4 regions of the Leminorella grimontii genome follow, and region 1 is predicted to be linked to each of the others. Evidence: predicted binding sites of a transcription regulator. Region 1 holds the regulator's gene; each other region holds the start of a gene.
What was found. Region 1 encodes PurR, which represses purine synthesis genes. Its sites were predicted from a motif close to CANGCAAACGTTTGCNTG; they were not measured.

Region 1 (5,312 bases):
GCCAGCGGTTGCCGAGTAGACGAAAACGGAGTTTTTATCCTGCTGGTATTCGGTGATTGAAGTGACGGGGCTGAACCACTCATTGCCGCGTTCTTTACCGTATTCCCACACCTGCTGTACCGTTTTATTCTTTTGGTCAATCTTATAAATGACCGCTCGGCTGTACTTCATGCTGGGCATCGCAGGCTGTTCCATGCCGCGTCCGTCACCGTTGTCAAAGGCGGAAACGTAGATGGAGTCGCCTTTACTCATGCTGTCGATTTTAAAGGCCGTATGCTGAGTCCAGGTCCAGTCGAAGCCGCCTTCACAGACGCTGTTTTCACATTTGATTTTCTGCCCCTTGGCGTCAACGGGGGTCAACACGGCTGAATCAAAGGGCGCTTTCCATCCTTCGGGCGCGCTGAGGATCCATTTCACCTTCTTGTCGCGGCCAATCTTTATAATGGCGCTCTGGTGGCGGGAGCTAATGATAATGGAGTCGTCTTCGCTGTCATAGTCAACGCTGTTGACGTGAGCCCAGTTGCGGCCCGGCCCGCTGCCGACAATATCACCGAACTTGTCAGAGGAGTCCAATGCGGCCAGATCTTCCGCGCTTAAGGTATGGCCGGCCTGGCTTGCATCGATATTCAGGCAAACGGCGCCCTGATCGAGGGTTTTCATCACAACGTCGCGATAGGGGTCAAGGATGTCAAACAGCCGCCATTCGTCCACCACTACGCCGTTTTGATCGACTTCGGCAATCACGTCGCGCACGGTGCGAACGTTCTTACCGTCGGCGCGCTTATGGTTGGAGCTGGCTACGCGCAGGAAGTAATGGCCGTTGGCGGCGTTATCCATCGAGTGGGAGAAGTCGTTGTAGTTGTCGGGCAACCGGCGATTAAAGATTTCTCTTCCCATGATGTCATACTTCACGTAGCGCTGGCCGTAGCCCCAGCTTAGCGCACCGTCGTCGTTTTGCTTAAAGCCCATCATTACGCCGGCTTTATAGATAGATTTCAGATCGTAAATAGGATTGGCGAACATATACCAGCGGATATCGCCGGAAGTGTCGATAATGGCGTTGACAGGGTAGAAATTCCACTCAAGCGCGCCGCCAACGGGGTTATTCCATACGGTGCGGGTGCCGTTTCCTGACTTGTCCTGTAGATTGTTGAGCAGATAGAGTCGGTCTTTAAATTCAGGGGCGACTTTTTTAACGTTTACGGTGAAAAATGAAGCCTGTTCCTCTTTGGTTCCAGCTGATTCCGTATAGGCAGGAGGAGCATAGACGGTGTAGCTTTCTTTAATTTTTTCACTTTTTTCGCCGTAGAGGCGGATATATTCAACTTCAATCGTGTTGACGTAATCGGGATAAAGGCCGAAAACGGGGATCCCACCGTAGGTCAGAAGGTATTTATTGTTTACCTGATATTTGATTTCCTGACCGTTCGCCTTAGGCACAATACGAACCGATGCGTCTCTTAGTACGTAACCGCCGTTGCGGATAATTGCCGTCAGTGGCGCAATATCGTATGGGTTCATGACGACTTCGCCTATTTGACCTTGAACCTGATAGTCCAGCTTTGCTCCGCTCGCTCCACCAATAGCCAGTGCCGTAGAGGGCAAAGCTGATAATAAAGCTGCCGACAGCGCAAGGGAGGTTAACGCATATTTAAATTTCATAACATTCTCCAGTTACTTGAACGTAAATCCGTCTTATCTATTCAATCTTTCTCAAGATATTTGAGTGACTCTTTGTAATTGGTTGTTGCTGGATGTTTTTAAATATGAAAATAATAATATTTGGTTACAATTGACTTGAATATAATTACTTTTGACAATAAAGAGAATCGCCAATTTGCGAATAATGATTTTTCGAAAATCGAAATATAGGGATGAAAAACAAAGAGAAGGCCTCGTAGAATGGAGGCCTTGGGGATGAAGAGATAAATCAATTAACCGCGTATACGTCGCCGTCGCGAAACTCCAGCTTAATCAGACGTGAACGCTCAAGCTCAAGGCGATGGGCTCCTTTGCTTTTATAGTTGGCGAACAGAAATACGTTATCTGCGGGTTTACCGTAAAGGGGAACGTTTCTAAGCGTTACCGACGTTCCGGGCCGAACAACGATTGGCCAGACGATGAGTCCCTTGGCGTTTTTTTTCAGAAGGTCGCTTTTTTCTTTAAACCATTGTTCAGACGTATAGTGTTCCAATTGAGCGGTTAACCTGCCACCTTCAACGGCAACAAAGTCGACAAGGATTGGCTCTCCTTCGTTAGCTTTGGGAGTAACGCTGTATTCCAGATTATTCATCCGAACGCCGGGCAACAGAGAACAGCCCGTCATCAGCGCGACGAATAAACTAATGGTTGCTGTACGCTTAACTAACCTCATAGGACTATCACCGTGTTGGCATCGGCGGCGCTTTAGCGCCTGTTATTACATCCGATGCGGTAAAAGGGCGTCCTGAACCTGACTGCTTCTCAGGTTTAACTATAGGAAGAGAATGGCGGAGGGGCAAACGAAAAGCCCGCCAGAGAGGCGGGCCTGCGGACTATTTCTTCAGATAGGGACCATCGGCAACGGAATTGCGCTCAACCAGCTCGGGGTGCAGTTCAATCGAGTGGTAGGTTTCGCGCTTGTTGATTATGCGATCGAGCAGCATGTCCAGCGCCATCTCCGCCAGGTTTTCTTTTGGCTGTTGAATCGTCGTCAAGGGCGGGTTGTAAAAACGCGTATTGCGAATGTCGTCGTAACCGATGACGGAGATATCGTCGGGAACCCGTAACCCCATTTCGCCAGCGGCGCACAGCGCACCCATGGCGATGACGTCTCCACCGCAAAATAGCGCCGTTGGGCGCTTTTGGGCTTTTAACAGCTTCATCATACCGTCATACCCTTCCTGCGGCTGGAAGTCCGCCTCAACAATCCACTCATCGGGGATGTCGATGTTGGCCTCTTTCAGCGCGTGCAGGAAACCGCTATGTCGCTCCCGTCCGGTAAATTCATTTAGCTGGCCGGTAATGGTGGCGATATCTCGATGGCCTCGGTCTATCAAATAGCGTGCGGCCAGATACCCGCCGTGGAAGCCGTTATCTTCGATATTGTCGGTAAAGTCGCTGTGTTTACCCCAGTCCATCACCATCATGGGAATATGCTGATAGTCGTTTAGTAGTTCAAGCAGGGGGGGATGATACTCAGAACACATTACTAAAAGGCCGTCTACGCGCTTTTGCGCCAGCATGGCCAGATAGGCCTGCTGTTTTTCAAGATCGTTTTGAGTATTGCAAAGGATAAGCGTATAGCCCTTTTTATAACAGGCCGACTCTACGGCCTGAATGACTTCGGCGAAGTAGGGCGAACCGCTGCTGGTCGCCAACAGCCCCAGCGTTTTAGTACTGTTAACCTTCAGGCTGCGGGCGACGGCGCTGGGCGAATAGCTGAGTTCTTTTATGGCGGCCCAGACGGCAGTTTTAGTATCTTCCGCAACAAAACGGGTTTTATTGATGACGTGGGATACCGTCGTCGTTGAAACGCCGGCGCGTTTCGCTACGTCTTTAATGGTTGCCATAAAAGCGGGTTCTCCTGTGCCTATACCGTTCGTTGCTCAGATGACAGTGTAAGCGGGTAAGTTAACGTTTGCCTTTTCAATTACACATTAAAAGCAAAACGGTGTAGAATTTGTATCATACGCACTGGCGCTAACTTACGTTATCGTTATCAGTGATGCTTGGCGATGAATTTTGGCGCATTTAATTCAAAAGTAAAAGGGCTGTAGCGGAAAGAACGCAACGTTTTTTGCGGTTTTCGCACCTTTAGCCGAAATAGGGCTGATAAACTCACGTTAACATTACCCCCAATTAGTAAAAAAGGAGTCCAAGATGTCTGCTGAATTAAAGTGGTCTTTAAGCACGGTCGTTTTTGCTTTGTTCGTTATCGTGACTTACAGCCTGATTGCCGTTACGCACTAATCGTTTTTAAATACCCGACAGCGCCGATGTCGGGTATTGTTTTTAATGACGTCAAAGCGCAGCGATGGAACGTCGCGTTTTCAGGTTAGCGGTTTGTCGGTGAGTGAGAATGTTCCCTTGTGGAACATATTTTTTTGAAATCAATAGAGTAAAATCGGTGTTTCAACATGGAGGCAGAATGACTCACCATAAGGCTAGAGCGTTGGCTTTAGTGAAGCGGATCGTCGGGATTGTTATTTTTATACCTGCGCTGATTTCGACGGTGATATCCGTACTTAAGTACCTGGTAGCGCCTAAAAGCCAGATGCAGGAAATGACGGCGACTATCATGGATTTCTTGCAGGTGATGTTCAACATCGTGCGCCAATATACTTCTTTTCTTGAGTACTTTTGGACTAACTCGCCGGTGCCGAATATTCAAAACTGGACTGCATCCAACACCGTTTGGTTTATCGTTATCTTTTTGCTGATTTTCGTTGGGCTAGCGCTCTCTGCCTCCGGCGCAAGGTTAGCCAAGCGAGTTTATAACGTGCAGGAAGGCGTGACGGAGCGAGCGATCCTTGAAGCAATGAACGGTGAACAGGCCCGTTCAAAGCAGGAGCTGCAGAAGCTGATTTCGATTCCAAACACCTCCATTTTTGCGCAGATAACCGAGCTTTACGTGGCGCCGGTGCTGTGGGGCGCATTCATCTATGTGATTTTACGGCTCATCAATATGCTTTAGTTTTTCCGTACTTTATACGCATTGAGAACCGACGTTTATCGTCGGTTTCTTATTATGGCTTTAGCCAGTTTAAGTCGCGTTAGCGTCTTAAACATAAAACCACCTGCTTTGCGGGTGGGATCAAAGGGTTATACCAAGAAAAACACCTTTCCGTTACGATATAGATGTTCAAGCTAATAACCGTAACTAAAATGAGGAAAGGTGTTTATGGGCATTAAAGCACAAAGCTCAGCGCATACAAAGTGGCTGTGCAAATACCATATCGTCTTTTCGCCGAAGTTCAGACGGAAAGTGATTTTCAATAGTATACGTTCAAGCGTAGGTGAGATATTACGAGACCTTTGTAAGTATAAAGGAGTGGAAATAATAGAAGGTCACCTGATGCCGGATCATGTTCATATGTTGGTAAGTATTCCTCCGAAGTTGAGTGTTTCAAGCTTTATGGGGTATCTGAAAGGGAAAAGTTCGCTGATGATTTTTGATAGACATGCCAATCTAAAATATAAGTTTGGCAACAGAAAATTTTGGAGCGAAGGCTTCTATGTAAGTACGGTAGGGCTAAATGAAGCGACAATCCAAAAATATATCAGAGAACAAGAGAAATCAGATTTAGTCTCAGACAAATTGAGCAGCAAAG
Region 2 (5,312 bases), 110 kb from region 1:
ACGCGCGGCGCGTCGAGCGTCGTGCGCACCTTCATGTCGGCGGCTGCGACCGGCTTAAGCTTCATGCTTTGCAGCAGCGTGGCGCTGCGAACCGGAGGCTGGAGATCGTAGGCCATCTTGCCGCCTTCTACCGTAAGCTTGCCTTTAGCGATCACGGTATCGATGTTGAATTCGCGCAGGTCTTCTACCAGCAGGATGTCGGCGAAGCGCCCTGGAGAGATGGAGCCGACCAGGTGGTCTATACGGTAGGCCTCTGCCGAGTTGATAGAGCCCATCTGGATGGCCGTAATGGGGTCTACGCCGCAGGAAATCGCCATGCGGATAAGCTTGTCCATGTGGCCGTTAGTCATAATGTCGGAGGCGATGACGTCGTCGGTACAGAAGCTGACGCGGCGAGAGATACGCGGATTCAGATGCGTCACGATCTTCATGTTTTCACGCATGAAGTGGGAGATGGAGGATTCGCGGATCAGCACGTACATGCCTTTGCGCACTTTCTCCATCATCTCCTGATGATCGTAGCTTTCGTGGTCCAGACGCAGGCCAGCGCACAGGACGGAGTTCAGCTTCTTGCCGCGGGTCATCGGCGCGCAGCCGAATACAGGCAGGCGGTTTTCGCGCGCCAGCTCAATGGCCTTCATCACGTCGTCGTGCTGGTTTTCTACGAACTCGGATACGGTTTCCCATATGCCGAACACTTCCGGCCACTTTTGTACTTCACGGTGGGTCTCAGCCGTGACGTTAAAGCCGACGTTGCTTTGGGGCAGGGTATAGGGCGTGATGAACGGCAGCCCCCAGAATACCTTCAGCGGGCCTTGGTCGATTTCGTCAAGCACTTCGCGAATACCCTCAAGCCCGGACGTGACAACGTACTGATCCAGACCGGAAATAATGCTGGTGGTGCCGTGTGGTACTACCGCCTTGGCGAAGCTGGTCATGGAGAGCTTGCTGCATTCGATGTGCAGGTGGCCGTCGATAAGCCCGGGGACCAGATACTTGCCCTTGGCGTCGATGCGCTGGGTATTAGGGCCGATATAGTCGGACACATCGCCGGTGGCGACGATTTGCGAGCGATAGATAGCCACGTCGGCCGGATAGATTTCCGCAGAGTTTACGTTGACCAACTGGCCGTTGCAGATAACCAGATCCGCAGCGCGCTTGGCGGCGCCGGCGTCGATCATTTCACGTAAGTCTTCTTGTAACATGCCTGATACTCCAGTTTTTATAAAAAGATGTAGCGTCCTAGGAACAAAAGGGTCATTACCGCGGTGCAGGCGGAGACTTCACGCCAGCGCCCGGTGCCGAGTTTCATAAACGAGTAGACGACGAAGCCTGCGGCGATCCCTTCGGTAATGGTGAAGCTAAACGGCATCATTACGGTCGCAACGAAGGCCGGGACCGACTCGGTCAGGTCGTTCCAGTCAATGCGGGTCAGGTCGGACATCATCAACACGCCGATGTAAATCAGGGCGCCGGCGGTCGCGTAGGCGGGCACCATTTCCGCCAGCGGCGAGAAGAAAATCGCCAGCAGGAATAGCACGCCGACGCCGACCGCCATCAGGCCGGTACGGCCGCCGACGACGACGCCGGAGGTGCTTTCGATATAGGCGGTCACCGCAGACGTGCCCATAAAGGCGCCGCCGACGGAGCTCAGGCTGTCAATGCACAGGGACTTTTGCTGATTCGGGTAGCAGCCTTTTTCATCAGCCAGGCCCGCTTTGTCGGTGACGGCGATTAGCGTGCCGGAGGATTCGAACAGATTAATCAGCATCACAGAGATGATGATGCCCGCCAGCGTCATATTGAGCGCGCCGCTCAGATCGAGCTGGCCGACGACCGGGGAGATGTCTGGCGGGACGCTCAGCACGCCTTTGTACTGTACGTCGCCCAAAAGCCAGCCGATAAACGTGACGACGGCGAAGGAAATCAGCACTGCCGCGTGCAGGCCGCGATAGGCCAGAACGGCAATCAAGAGAAAGCCCAGGCTGCCCAGCGCGAAGGGGATGGACTTGACGTTGCCGATAGTGACCATGGTGTCGGGGTTGGCGACGATGATGCCGGCATTATGAAGTCCGATCAGCGCAATAAGCAGGCCGCATCCGCTGCCGATGCCGATACGCAGCGAGAGGGGAATATTCGACACCATCCAGTAGCGAACGCGGAATATGGACAGCAGGAAAAAGCCGACCGCGCCGAGAAAGACAATCGTCATCCCAGTTTGCCAGGCAAGCCCCATACCGGCGACCAGCACGTAGGCAAAGTAGGCGTTGATGCCCATGCCCGGCGCTACGGCTATCGGAAGGTTGGCGATAAAGCCCATCAGAATGCAACCCACGGCGGTGATAAGCGCGGTGGTAACGAACACGGCCTTCATGTCCATGCCGGCGGCGCCGAGGATCTGCGGGTTGACGAAAATCACGTAAACCATCGTGATGAAGGTAGTAAAGCTGGCGATAAGTTCGGTTCTTACCGTTGTGCCGTGTTCTTCGAGCTTGAACAGGCGCTGTAAAAGCGAACGCTTTGGCTTGGTCATGGATACGCTGCTTGCGACATCGGCCACTTTTTTTCTCCGTAGGCTGTTTGAACCGGGTGTGCTATTTCCCTGATTTCAGAGGCCTTAAAAAAGAAAAATGCCGCTACACATAGTGTAGCGGCACGACCGTAATCAGGGAGATTAAGTTTTTATAAAACCAACCAAAAGGACGGTTTTCATCGTTTTTTTATCTTCTGCGCGTAGTATAGCAAACGTTTTCGTAAAAATGCAAACGTTTGCTTTCAGTTTATGAGATAGATGTCTGAAGATGCTATAAAACAATTTGATGTATAAGGCATTATTTCTTTTTGAAACAAAGAACCGCGCCAAAAAGGAGATTTGACCGGCGTACTTCATGCCCAGCACATAAACGTCGGCCAGTATGCCTCACCGCTTTCCGTTAATGGACTAACTCCCGTGCGCAAACCGCTGTCTTCTTATCATCCCGTACTTTATCGGCTAAGGGTCGAACAGCGCAGGCTGTTTCGGCGGTTAAGCTGGCGCTTCTCCTCTCGCCGGTATGCAAGCCGCATCGATCCCAATCGCCTTGAATATCGCTTTATCAAGCATACGTCCAAGCTTATCCGCAGGCTGGGAGACTGCGACATGGCGTTGCAGCATAACAAAGTGATTAACCTGCGCCTGGCGACGGCAGCGACCAGCGGCATCGTTATCGGCCCCGGTGAGTACTTTTCTTTCTGTAAACTGGTAGGGAAGCCCACCCGCAGCCGCGGCTTTGTGGAAGGCATGGAGCTGTCGTTTGGCGAAGCGAGGAGCGGCGTCGGCGGCGGAATTTGCCAGTTAAGCAACCTGATTCACTGGATGGCGCTGCATTCGCCGCTGAAGGTGGTTGAGCGAGCCAATCACAGCTTCGATCCTTTCCCTGACGAAGGGCGCATTTTGCCGTTTGGCTCCGGCGCCGCCATTTTTTATAACTATATCGATTTGGTGCTCTATAACCCAACGCAAGACACCTTCCAACTGGTGTTTAACGTCGCCGAACATCAGCTGGAGGGCGAGCTGCTGTGTACCGCGCAAAGAGACGTTAAATATCACGTTTATCAAAAGGAACACCGGTTCGTGCGCGAAGGGAAGGCGGTGTATCGTCACAACGAGATCTGGCGGGACATATCAACCAAAGGGCAGGATCCGCAGATCCTGACGTCAGAGCGCCTGTACCACAATCGCGTCATCGTTAAGTATTCGGTTGATGACGCGATGCTTTCCTGAAACCGCCACGCTTGGGCTAGGTCGAGAAAACGCGACGGTGGTTAACTCAGCGCGGGATTTTTCTTAGCTCGGTAACGGGAACGCCGCCGATACCCCAGTTGTCGGTATCGACCTCGTCAATCACGACGACGGTCGTGGCCGGATTTTTATTCAGCACGTCCACCAAAAGCTGGGTGACGCCTTCTATCAACTGCTTTTTCTGTTCCTGAGTTGCGCCTTCGCGCGTGATTTTGATGTTAACGTAGGGCATGAAAAGGCTCCGTTTAGTTGTATAACACTTTCTTTTGAAGTATGACTAAGGAGGTCGCGTTTCTCCATAGCTGGCTGTGTCAGTTGGGCGGTAGCGCAAAAAACGGTATTCTAACGTTGAGACCACGCTTTCATTTTGTATTTTTCTTAGCGCAAGGGTAGCCGCTTTTTATGACCTTATCCATCATGTTGCAGGGAACCGCGTCGGACGTTGGTAAGAGCGTCTTGACCGCAGGCCTGTGCCGTATTTTCCGACAGGATGGCCTTCGCGTTGCGCCGTTTAAATCGCAAAATATGGCGCTGAATTCAGGCATTACGGCCAGCGGGGAAGAAATGGGGCGAGCCCAGATCTTTCAGGCCGAAGCCGCAGGCATTGCCCCCGACGTGCGAATGAACCCCATATTGCTTAAGCCGACCAGCGACTGTCGGGCCCAGGTTGTGCTGATGGGGAAAGCGCTTAGCGATATGGAAGCCCAAAGCTACCACCAGAGCAAACCGCGCCTGATGGAAATCGTTGAACGGGCCTACTGCAGCCTGGCGGATGAATTCGACGCAATCGTAATCGAAGGCGCAGGCAGCCCGGCGGAGATCAACCTGCGCGAAGGCGATCTGGTCAATATGGGGCTGGCCGAGCGAGTCGATGCACCGGTTATTTTAGTCGCCGATATCGATCGCGGCGGCGTTTTTGCCGCCATTTACGGCACGCTGGCTTTGCTGTCGGAAGAGGAACGCGCCAGAATTAAGGGCGTTATTATCAATAAGTTTCGAGGCGACATCGCACTGCTGGCGCCCGGCGTTGACGCCATTGAAAAGCTGACCGGCGTACCGGTGCTGGGCGTAATGCCGTTTATGACGCTGTCTTTGGAAGACGAGGACAGCGTAGGCGTTAGCCAAAACAAGTACCGACAGCTGCGGCGAGCCAAAGGCGAAGAGCTGGACGTTGCCGTCATTCACCTGCCGTATATGTCTAACTTCACCGATTTTAATGCACTGGCCGCTCAGCCTGACGTCCTTTTGCGCTATGTGGCGCGCGGAGAGACGATTGGTTATCCGGATCTGCTGATTATTCCCGGAAGTAAAAATACGATAGGGGATCTGAACTATCTGCACGACAGCGGATTGGCGGATGAGGTACGCAGGCTTTCTACGCTCGGCGTACCGATCGTGGGCATTTGCGGCGGCTATCAGATGCTGGGGCGGCGCGTATTCGACGGCGTGGAGTCCGGCATTGAGGAATGCGAGGGGCTGGGGGTGCTGCCGATTGAGACGCGTTTTTTCCCGCAGAAAACGACGGCGCAGG
Region 3 (5,312 bases), 810 kb from region 1:
TAACCATGATGGTTTCAAACCCGTCTTCCCGCAGCGCCATTGCCGCGTGCACGCAGCAGTAGTCAAACTCGATGCCCTGCCCTATGCGGTTTGGCCCGCCGCCCAGCACCATCACCTTTGGCCGATCGCTGTTCGGATTGGCTTCACACTCATCTTCGTACGTGGAGTACATGTAGGCGGTATCGGTAGCAAACTCGGCCGCGCAGGTGTCGACCCGCTTATAGACCGGGAACAGGTTGAACTTATGGCGCAGCTTACGCACTTCCGCCTCTGAAACGCCGGCAAGCTTGGCCAGACGCGCGTCGGCAAACCCCTTGCGCTTAAGCTGACGCAGGAAGACCTCATCCAGCCCGGTCACGCCAAGCTCCTCCACCTTCGCTTCCAGGTTGACCAGCTCTTCGATTTGAACCAGGAACCAGCGGTCAATGTTGGTCAGGTTGAATATGCCGTCGACCGACATACCGGCGCGGAAGGCGTCAGCGATGTACCAGATTCGCTCCGCGCCCGCCTCTTTCAGCTCGCGGCGAATGCGGGTCAGCGCATCGGCGTCGTCCAGATTCACCTTGGGGTCAAACCCGGCTGCGCCCACTTCCAAACCGCGAAGCGCCTTTTGCAGCGACTCCTGCTGGGTGCGGCCAATCGCCATCACCTCGCCGACCGACTTCATCTGGGTCGTTAGGCGGTCGTTAGCGCCAGCGAATTTTTCAAAGTTGAAGCGGGGAATTTTAGTCACGACGTAGTCGATAGAAGGCTCAAACGAGGCCGGCGTTCTGCCGCCGGTGATGTCGTTCATCAGTTCGTCAAGAGTGTAGCCAACCGCCAGCTTGGCCGCGATCTTGGCGATCGGGAAACCGGTCGCCTTAGAGGCCAGAGCAGAGGAGCGAGACACCCGCGGGTTCATCTCAATGACGATCAGACGTCCGTTTTTCGGGTTAACGGCGAACTGGACGTTCGAGCCGCCGGTTTCAACGCCGATTTCGCGCAGCACCGCCATCGAGGCGTTGCGCATGATTTGGTACTCTTTGTCCGTCAGCGTCTGGGCTGGTGCTACGGTAATCGAGTCGCCGGTGTGAATCCCCATTGCGTCAAAGTTTTCGATGGAACAAACGATGATGCAGTTGTCGTTTTTATCCCGCACCACTTCCATTTCATACTCTTTCCAGCCGATCAGCGATTCGTCAATCAGCAGCTCTTTAGTCGGCGACAGGTCCAGGCCACGCTCGCAAATTTCTTCAAACTCTTCCCGGTTGTAGGCGATGCCGCCGCCGGTGCCGCCCATGGTGAACGAAGGGCGGATAATGCAGGGGAAACCAACGTCGGCCGCAACGGCGTGCGCCTCTTCCATCGTGTGGGCTATGCCGGAACGGGCGGTTTCCAGCCCGATCTTTTTCATCGCCTTATCGAAGCGCTGGCGGTCTTCGGCTTTATCAATCGCGTCGGCGGTCGCGCCAATCATGGTCACGCCGAACTCGGCCAGCACGCCCTGACGCTCAAGCTCCAGCGCGCAGTTGAGGGCCGTTTGCCCCCCCATGGTGGGCAGCACGGCATCCGGGCGCTCTTTTTCAATAATCTTACGCACCACTTCCCAGTGAATGGGTTCAATATAGGTGGCGTCGGCCATCTCCGGGTCGGTCATGATGGTGGCCGGGTTGGAGTTAACCAGAACGACGCGGTAGCCCTCTTCTCTGAGGGCCTTACAGGCCTGTGCGCCGGAGTAGTCGAACTCGCAGGCCTGACCGATAACGATCGGGCCTGCGCCAAGGATCAGGATACTCTTAATGTCTGTACGTTTTGGCATAGTCAATGGCTCCCGATCTAGTTTGCTTTGTTCACACGGTAGGTCTGAATCAGTTCAATAAAATGGTCAAACAGCGGGGCGGCGTCGTGCGGCCCGGGGCTGGCTTCCGGGTGTCCCTGGAAGCTAAAGGCCGGTTTATCCGTCCGGTGAATCCCCTGCAGCGTTCCGTCAAACAGAGACTTATGCGTCGGCCGAAGGTTGGCGGGCAGCGTTGACTCATCGACGGCAAAGCCGTGGTTCTGGGCGGTAATCATCACGCGGTTGCCGTCGAGATCCTTGACCGGGTGGTTGCCGCCGTGGTGGCCAAACTTCATCTTTTCGGTTTTAGCGCCGCTGGCAAGCGCCAACAGCTGGTGCCCCAGGCAGATGCCAAAGACCGGAACGTCGGTGGTCAGGAAGTGCGCGATGGCGCTGATGGCGTAGTCGCAGGGCGCCGGGTCGCCGGGGCCGTTAGAAAGGAAGATGCCGTCAGGGTTCATCGCCAGCACGGTTTCTGCCGGCGTTTGGGCCGGAACCACCGTCAGGCGACAGCCTCGGTCGACCAGCATACGCAGGATGTTGCGCTTCACGCCGTAGTCGTAGGCCACAACGTGGTAAGGCAGCTCGCTTTCGCCCTTCGCCGTCGGCAAACCGCTCATCAGCGACCAGCTTCCCTGAGTCCAGCTATAGGCTTCTTTGGTTGTGACTTCTTTGGCCAGGTCCATCCCTTTCAGCCCAGGGAAGGCCAGCGCCTTTTCCAGCGCAAGCTTCGCGTCGGGCGAGTCGCCTGCGATAATGCAGCCGTTTTGAGCGCCCTTCTCGCGAAGCAGTCGGGTCAGCTTGCGGGTATCGATATCCGCAATGGCGACGATATTATGACGCTTTAGGTAGTCGGACAGGCTTTCTTGACTGCGAAAGTTGCTGGCTATAAGGGGAAGGTCGCGAATAATCAGCCCCTGCGCATGAACGGCAGAGGACTCCTCGTCGGACGAGTTAGTACCGACGTTGCCGATGTGGGGATAGGTAAGAGTAACGATTTGGCGAGAATAGGATGGGTCTGTCAGAATTTCTTGATAACCGGTCATGGAAGTATTGAATACCACTTCCCCAACCGCCGTGCCTACGGCCCCGATTGCGCGGCCATAAAATTGGGTTCCATCTTCCAGAACCAGTAGCGCAGCTTTACTCAAAGCGTCCTCCCAAATAGAATAAACAGTCACAAATAGTGCATATTAATGCATTTAACTATACCTTCTAAATAGGCACAAAAAAAGCCCCGTTGGCAAATTTTGAGCAAATTGGGCGCATTCTAAAGATCGAGCCGCCTTTTGTCCACACAAACACGCATTTTATGTTGTTTTTTTGAGATCTCAACAAGAAATGACAGGATAATCTCAAAAAAAATAAAACAACATCACAATAGAAAACGTTTGGCTATGACTTATTGTGAAAAATAAAGTTAAAAAGAGGAATTAGGGCGAGATGGGGATAATTTAGTTATAAAGACGGGATAAAAAGGAAGATAAATATAAAAAACATCAGTTATATTAAAAAAACAATCCAAACACACATAAAATAAATAAACGAAAACAATTCAATGATATTGAATAAAAAATAAAAAAGGCGAGCACAATAAAATACTCACCTTTAAGTAAAAAAGACGTCAATAATCAGTCATTGAGGGACAAAACGTCTCTCATATTGTACAAACCTGACTTGTACTGACTTACCCACTCGGCGGCACGCACGGCGCCGTTAGCGAACGTCATTCTGCTTGAAGCCTTGTGGGTAATTTCTACGCGCTCGCCAATGTCGGCAAACATAGCCGTATGCTCACCCACGATATCGCCGGCGCGCAGCGTCGCAAAGCCGATAGTTTGTCGGTCCCGCTCGCCGGTATGGCCTTCACGCCCGTACACTGCGCACTTTTTCAGGTCTCTGCCGAGCGTATTGGCAATCGCTTCTCCCATTGCAAGCGCGGTCCCTGAAGGGGCGTCTACCTTATGGCGGTGATGGGCTTCAATAATCTCAATATCGGTATAGTCGCCCATCACTTTCGCCGCCTGCTCAAGCAGCTTCAGTACGAGGTTTACGCCTACGCTAAAGTTGGCGGCGAATACGACGGGGATCTCTTGCGATGCCTGCTCAATAGCGACCTTTCCCGCATCGTCAAAACCGGTCGTGCCGATAACCATTCCTTTACGATGCTGACGGCAAAAGGCCATGTGCGCCAACGTGCCCTCTGGGCGCGTAAAATCGATAAAAATATCAAAATCGTTGGCAACCGCCTCAAGACGGTCGTTAATCTTGACGCCTACGGCGCCGATACCGGCCAGTTCGCCCGCGTCTACGCCAACCAGCGACGATCCCTTGCGCTCCAGCGCGGCGCCCAAAACTACGCCTTCGGCCTGAGATACGGCCTGAATCAGTTGACGCCCCATGCGCCCGCCCGCACCGGCGATGGCAATCCTAACCTGTTTAGTTGACATGCTGTTCCTCTGAATAGTTAACGCCATAGTTATGCGTCAGATTAACGCCCTACCCTACGGCGTGACAAACACATTTATTTATTCTTCAGGCGGTTCGAACAGTTATTCTTATATTTGAACCGCAACGTGTAAAAAAACGGGCTGAAAATTCAGCCCGTCAGGATATCTGTCGTTAAAGCGCTATCGCCTTTCAGTCAACCTGCTTCACCCGCAGCTCTTTCGGCACTTCAAAAACGATGCTTTCTTCGCGCCCTTCCATTTCGACGGCGGGCTGGCCGCCCAGCGCGCGCAGCTTGTCTATCACGGCCTGAACCAGCACGTCAGGCGCCGATGCGCCGGCCGTTACGCCTACAGAAGCAGCGCCCTTAAGCCATGCTTCCTGAATATCGCTCGCCGTGTCGATTAGGTAGGCCGGCTTTCCGACCCTTTGCGCCAGCTCAGCCAGGCGGTTGGAGTTGGAAGAGTTTTTCGAGCCGACGACCAGCACCACGTCTGAACGCTGCGCCAGATTGCGCACCGCCTCTTGGCGGTTAGTGGTGGCATAGCAGATGTCGTCTTTGCGTGGCCCGATGATGTCCGGGAAGCGTTCGCGCAGAGCGTCAATCACATCGGAGGTGTCGTCAACGGAAAGCGTCGTCTGGGTCATAAAGCACAGGTTGTGCTCATTTTTAACGTTAAGCCGCCACACGTCCTCCGGCGACTCGACCAGGTACATACCGCCCTCTTCGTTGCTGTATTGCCCCATCGTGCCTTCTACTTCCGGGTGGCCGGCATGACCTATCAGTATTGCCTCGCGGCCTTTACGGCTGGCCCGAGCGACTTCCATATGCACTTTAGTCACCAGCGGACAGGTCGCGTCGAAAACGGTCAGATCGCGCGCTTTCGCCTCGGCGCGAACCGCCTGGGAAACGCCGTGCGCGGAGAAAATAAGGATCGCGCCGTCCGGCACTTCGCTAAGCTGCTCGATAAACACCGCGCCGCTTTCGCGCAGGCTGTCTACCACATAGCGATTGTGCACCACTTCGTGGCGCACGTAGATAGGCGCG
Region 4 (5,312 bases), 1.2 Mb from region 1:
TCGTGAATGTGCTTGTCGTACAGGTCCGACAGCTCGACGAAGGCTTCGTACGGCTCTTCGAACCAGTAGCGCATGATGCTGGCATTATTATCCAACTGGTGGACAAACCTTAAATCTTCGCGCTCAAGAGGGCGCAGGGTAACGAGGGGACTGTGGCCCGACATGGGAACTCCATAGGAATATAATCGCATTGTTAAAAACGAGCGCGCGGGGCGCCCGTTAACTAGCTTAGTCGGGTTTTTGGTGGGAGGGCAAGGGGCGTTTGTAGGAATGCGGCCAAGAAAATCGACCGCCTTGTGCTATTTAAAGCTGATATCCCTGAGCCGACAGCGCCTCTCCATCCATCCAAACCTTGCCGTCGCGCATGGTGAGCCGCCCGTCGACAAACCAGCTCACCACCAGCGGATAGATGCGGTGCTCCTGCGCCTGAACGCGCTTGGCGAGCGTCTCTTCCGTGTCGTTTTCAAGCACCGGAACGGCGGCCTGAAGAACGACGGGGCCGCCGTCGAGCTCTTCGGTGACGAAGTGGATGGTCGCGCCGTGCTCGGCGTCGCCGTTTTCCAGCGCTCTCTGGTGGGTGTGCAGGCCGGGATATTTCGGCAGCAGGGAAGGGTGGATGTTGAGCAGCCTGCCCGCATAGCGGTTGACGAATGCTGGGCTCAGGATGCGCATGTAGCCTGCCAGCACCACGAGGTCCGGGCGATAGGCGTCGACGGCGTCCGCCAGCGCGGCGTCGTAGGCGGCGCGGTCGGCAAACCCGCCGGGTTCGACCACTTCGGTAGCGATCCCGGCCTGGCGCGCGCGCGTCAGCCCATAGGCGTCGGCGACGTTGCTGAAGACCGCGCAAATGCGGCCGTTAATTTCGCTGCGGGCGCAGGCGCCAATCAGCGCCTGAAGGTTGGATCCGCTGCCGGAAATTAAAACGACGATCCGTTTCATCAGCGGATCACCACGCGCTCATCGCTGTTGGACGCCTGAATTTTGCCAATTTTCCAAGCGGTTTCTCCGGACGCGTTCAGGCGGGCAACGGCGTCGTCGGCAAGCTCCGGCGACAGCGCGATAATCATGCCTACGCCGCAGTTAAAGGTGCGGTACATTTCGCGGCGCTCGACGTTGCCCGCTTTCGCCAGCCAGTCAAAGACCGCAGGCCAGCGCCAGCTGGCTTCATCAATCACGGCCTGCGTTCCTGCGGGCAGAACGCGGGGAATGTTTTCCCAGAAGCCGCCGCCGGTAATGTGGGCGATGGCTTTAGCGTCGACGTGCTCAAGCAAAGACAGGATGGACTTGACGTAAATACGGGTGGGCGCCAGCAGGCTGTCGGCCAGCGGTTTGCCTTCAAGCGTCGCGACCTGAGGGTCGGTTTTGCTGACTTCAAGAATCTTGCGAACCAGCGAATAGCCGTTGGAGTGCGGGCCGCTGGAGGCCAGCGCAATCAGCGCGTCGCCTTCACAAACTCGGCTGCCGTCGATAATTTCGGACTTCTCGACCACGCCGACGCAAAAACCGGCGACGTCGTAGTCTTCACCGTGGTACATGCCGGGCATCTCCGCCGTTTCGCCGCCTACCAGCGCGCAACCGGACTGCTTACAGCCTTCGGCGATGCCGGTAATGACGCGGGCTGCGGTATCGACGTCTAACTTGCCGGTTGCAAAGTAGTCCAGGAAAAACAGCGGTTCAGCGCCTTGAACAATTAAGTCGTTGACGCACATGGCTACCAGGTCGATCCCGATCGTGTCATGGCGCTTAAGGTCCATCGCCAGGCGAAGCTTGGTGCCGACGCCGTCGGTGCCGGAAACCAGCACGGGTTCACGGTACTTCTTAGGCAGAGCGCACAGCGCGCCGAATCCACCGAGGCCGCCCATCACTTCCGGACGGCGGGTTTCTTTGACGACGCCTTTAATACGATCGACTAATGCATTGCCGGCATCGATGTCCACGCCGGCGTCTTTGTAACTTAAGGAAGTTTTCTCAGTCACTTCGGGATCCCCTGGAAGGTATCTGTAGGCTATACATTGGTAAATAATGTTTCGCAAAGCGGCGCTATTCTATCAGGGAAAGCAATCGTTTGCTCCTGTTATTTGGGCTAGCAAATCAGGCCAAGGCGCCGGGTCTGGCGGGCGCTTTTCCGTGTGGCCATTTAGTAATCAGTATTTCATTATTCGAGCAAGCTGTAACCGTTTATGATCTTAATCATGCATTTGACGATCTCTTGCCCGTCGTTATGAGGTATAATTTACCGATTTTTTTGAGAACGACGTGCGCCATCCGCAGCAGGGGAGAAAATAAAAATGAAGATCGTAGTAGTTAGCCATCCGTTAGTTAAGCACAAGCTGGGCCTGATGCGTGAAGAAGACATCAGTACCAAGCGCTTTCGTGAACTGGCGTCAGAAGTTGGCAGCCTGCTGACCTATGAGGCAACTGCAGATTTAGAAACCGAAAAAGTGACTATCAACGGCTGGAACGGCCCGGTTGAAATCGATCAGATTAAAGGCAAAAAGATAACCGTCGTTCCTATCCTGCGTGCGGGCCTGGGCATGATGGAGGGCGTTTTGGAGCACGTGCCTAGCGCGCGCATCAGCGTCGTCGGCGTATATCGCGATGAAGAAACGCTTAAGCCGGTGCCTTATTTCCAGAAGCTGGTTTCCAACATTGAAGAGCGCATGGCGCTGGTGGTTGACCCGATGCTGGCGACCGGCGGCTCTATGATTGCAACGATTGATCTGCTGAAGAAGGCGGGCTGTCACTCTATTAAGGTACTGGTGCTGGTTGCCGCGCCGGAAGGCGTTGCGGCGCTGGAAGCGGCGCATCCTGACGTAGAGCTGTATACCGCCTCTATCGATCAGGGCCTGAACGACAAAGGCTATATCATTCCGGGCCTTGGCGACGCCGGCGATAAGATCTTCGGTACCAAGTAATACGGGTAGCGGTTTTTTAAGCCGCAGCCTCCTTTCGACAGGGACGTGCTTACGGCGTCAACGTTAGGGTTGGCGCCTAATCAGGCTTGACAGATAAGGGGTTTCGAATGTCTCGATATCACAGTTTTTTAGCCGCAGCTCTGACGCTGGCGCTTGCCGCGCCGGTATGGAGTAAAGAAGCGCCGACCAGCAACGCCAACAGCAACGTCAACAGCCGTGAAGTAGCGAGCGCACTGGGCGGCATCACCAATAAAACCTTTTCTTTGCAAGAAGCGCCGGTGTTGAAAGTGGCGTCGTTTAACATCGCTGCCGGTAAGGTGAGCAAGATGTCCGACATCGCCGTCGCCATCCGTGCGATGAACGTCGACATCGTTGCGCTTCAGGAAGTGGACAAGCTGACGGCGCGCAGCGGCAAGGTCGATCAGCTGGCCGAGCTGATGAAGCTGACGGGGATGTACGGCGCGTTTGGCCGTGCAATTGACTTTGACGGCGGTGAATACGGTCTGGCCTATTTGTCAAAGTATCCTATTAAGGATACGGTGATTTACCCACTGCCTTCCGGCCAACGCGAACAGCGGATCGCCTTTGTGGCGAAGGTTGAGGTGCCGCACTTCGCCGCGCCGATAACCGTGGTGAACGCCCATCTGGACACCAAAGAAGATCCCGCGATGCGTTTGGATCAGGTGCGCGAGCTTAACGATCGCACTATTGAGATCCGAGGCATCAAGCTTTTGTTCGGCGATATGAACGACGTTCCCGGAAGCGTAACCTGGCGTGAGCTTGGTCGTTACTGGAACGACATTCAGCCGGCGGATAAAGACGGCCGCAGCTGGCCTGCGGAAAACGCCGAGATAAAAGTCGACTATATTTTTACCGGCAACGCTCAGCGTTGGCATCTGGACAACGTTACCATCCCGAATGCGAACGGTGAATGGGCCGGCGTTAACTGGCCTTCGGTAAGCGATCACCTGCCTATCGTGGCAGAGCTCAGGATGACTGAGCAATAAGGCACTGAGATATGGGCGATACGATCGCCCATATTTATGGCCGCAGTTTATGGACACGGCTTCAAAATGCGCATCGGAAGCGAACAAACGGCCGGTCGTCGATCGGTAAAAAGGAAGCAACAATAACGAATTACGGGCAAGGTACGCTCGCGACGCTTTGCGGGCGCTTATATCATCATTCAGATTAGAGGTTTACGTTATGCAACAGCCGACTATAGCCGGCACTCAGGCTCCGACCTGGCAAAACGTTCTGGTTGGCGCGCAGATGCTGTTTGTCGCATTTGGCGCCCTGGTTCTGGTTCCGCTGATAACCGGGCTGGACACCAACGTGGCGCTGTTTACCGCCGGCGTGGGCACGCTTCTGTTTCAACTTTGCACTAAGGGAAAGGTGCCGGTCTTTCTGGCGTCTTCTTTTGCGTTCATCGTGCCGATTAGCTACGGCGTTCAGACGTGGGGTATTCCTGCGACCATGGGCGGGCTGTTTGCCGCAGGCGTGATGTACATGATTTTTGGCGGGCTGATTAAGCTACGCGGCTCTCGAATTATTGAGATCCTGCTGCCGCCGGTGGTGACCGGCCCGATGATTGCGATTATCGGCCTTACGCTGGCGCCGGCTGCGGTCAACATGGCGTTGGGAAAAAGCGGTGACGGCGGGTCGGTTATTCTGGCCGACTACAGCGCAGCGCTGATGGTTTCCATGCTGTCGCTGCTGACGACGCTTCTGGTGGCCGTATGGGCGAAGGGTATTTTCCGCCTTATCCCTATTCTGTCTGGTATCGTCGTTGGCTACCTGGTCGCCTTGGCGATGGGGATCGTTAACTTCCAGCCGGTGTTGGACGCGCCGTGGTTCGCCGTGCCGAACTTCACCGCGCCGGAGTTCCACTGGCAGGCGATTCTGTTCATGCTGCCGGTGGTTATCGCGCCGACTATTGAACACGTGGGCGACATCATGGCGATAAGCTCGGTGACCGGCAAGGACTACGCGAAAGATCCCGGCCTGCACCGTACGCTGGGCGGCGATGGTCTTGCAACGTCGGTTGCAGCCTGCTTTGGCGGGCCGCCGTGTATTACCTATGCGGAAGTTATCGGTGCGGTAACGCTAACGCGCAACTTCAATCCGATGGTTATGACCTTCGCCGCCTGCTGGGCGGTGTGCATGTCCTTTATCGGCAAGATTGGCGCCTTCCTGAACACCATTCCTTCTGTGGTAATGGGCGGGATCATGGTGCTGCTGTTTGGATCGATCGCGGCGGTCGGGATCAACATTCTGATTAAAAACCGCGTCGACCTGTCGATAGCGCGCAACCTGTGCATCGTCTCTATCGTACTAGTGTTCGGCATTGGCGGCATGGTGTTTAACTTCGGGCAGTATTCTTTACAGGGAATTAGC

Region 2: V8L73_RS10955 (NCS2 family permease) is a predicted target of PurR. The motif match lies at 2,759-2,776, and genes of this name have one in related genera.
Region 3: carA (glutamine-hydrolyzing carbamoyl-phosphate synthase small subunit) is a predicted target of PurR. The motif match lies at 3,197-3,214, and genes of this name have one in related genera.
Region 4: purM (phosphoribosylformylglycinamidine cyclo-ligase) is a predicted target of PurR. The motif match lies at 2,055-2,072, and genes of this name have one in related genera.

What each region holds. Positions count from the first base shown of each region.
Region 1 is NZ_CP146357.1:2,227,379-2,232,690, reverse strand. Features, by position in the region: gene V8L73_RS10470 (aryl-sulfate sulfotransferase) at 1-1,662, opposite strand, end outside; gene V8L73_RS10465 (hypothetical protein) at 1,931-2,374, opposite strand; gene purR (HTH-type transcriptional repressor PurR) at 2,535-3,551, opposite strand; gene V8L73_RS10455 (YnhF family membrane protein) at 3,862-3,951, shown strand; gene V8L73_RS10450 (YniB family protein) at 4,130-4,675, shown strand; gene tnpA (IS200/IS605 family transposase) at 4,883-5,312, shown strand, end outside.
Region 2 is NZ_CP146357.1:2,336,857-2,342,168, reverse strand. Features, by position in the region: gene V8L73_RS10960 (adenine deaminase) at 1-1,205, opposite strand, end outside; gene V8L73_RS10955 (NCS2 family permease) at 1,223-2,533, opposite strand; gene V8L73_RS10950 (VanW family protein) at 2,873-3,763, shown strand; gene V8L73_RS10945 (2-hydroxymuconate tautomerase family protein) at 3,810-4,013, opposite strand; gene V8L73_RS10940 (cobyric acid synthase) at 4,184-5,312, shown strand, end outside.
Region 3 is NZ_CP146357.1:3,037,468-3,042,779, forward strand. Features, by position in the region: gene carB (carbamoyl-phosphate synthase large subunit) at 1-1,798, opposite strand, end outside; gene carA (glutamine-hydrolyzing carbamoyl-phosphate synthase small subunit) at 1,816-2,967, opposite strand; gene dapB (4-hydroxy-tetrahydrodipicolinate reductase) at 3,448-4,266, opposite strand; gene ispH (4-hydroxy-3-methylbut-2-enyl diphosphate reductase) at 4,457-5,312, opposite strand, start outside.
Region 4 is NZ_CP146357.1:1,056,003-1,061,314, forward strand. Features, by position in the region: gene speG (spermidine N1-acetyltransferase) at 1-164, opposite strand, end outside; gene purN (phosphoribosylglycinamide formyltransferase) at 304-939, opposite strand; gene purM (phosphoribosylformylglycinamidine cyclo-ligase) at 939-1,976, opposite strand; gene upp (uracil phosphoribosyltransferase) at 2,289-2,915, shown strand; gene V8L73_RS05025 (endonuclease/exonuclease/phosphatase family protein) at 3,023-3,922, shown strand; gene V8L73_RS05030 (uracil-xanthine permease family protein) at 4,122-5,312, shown strand, end outside.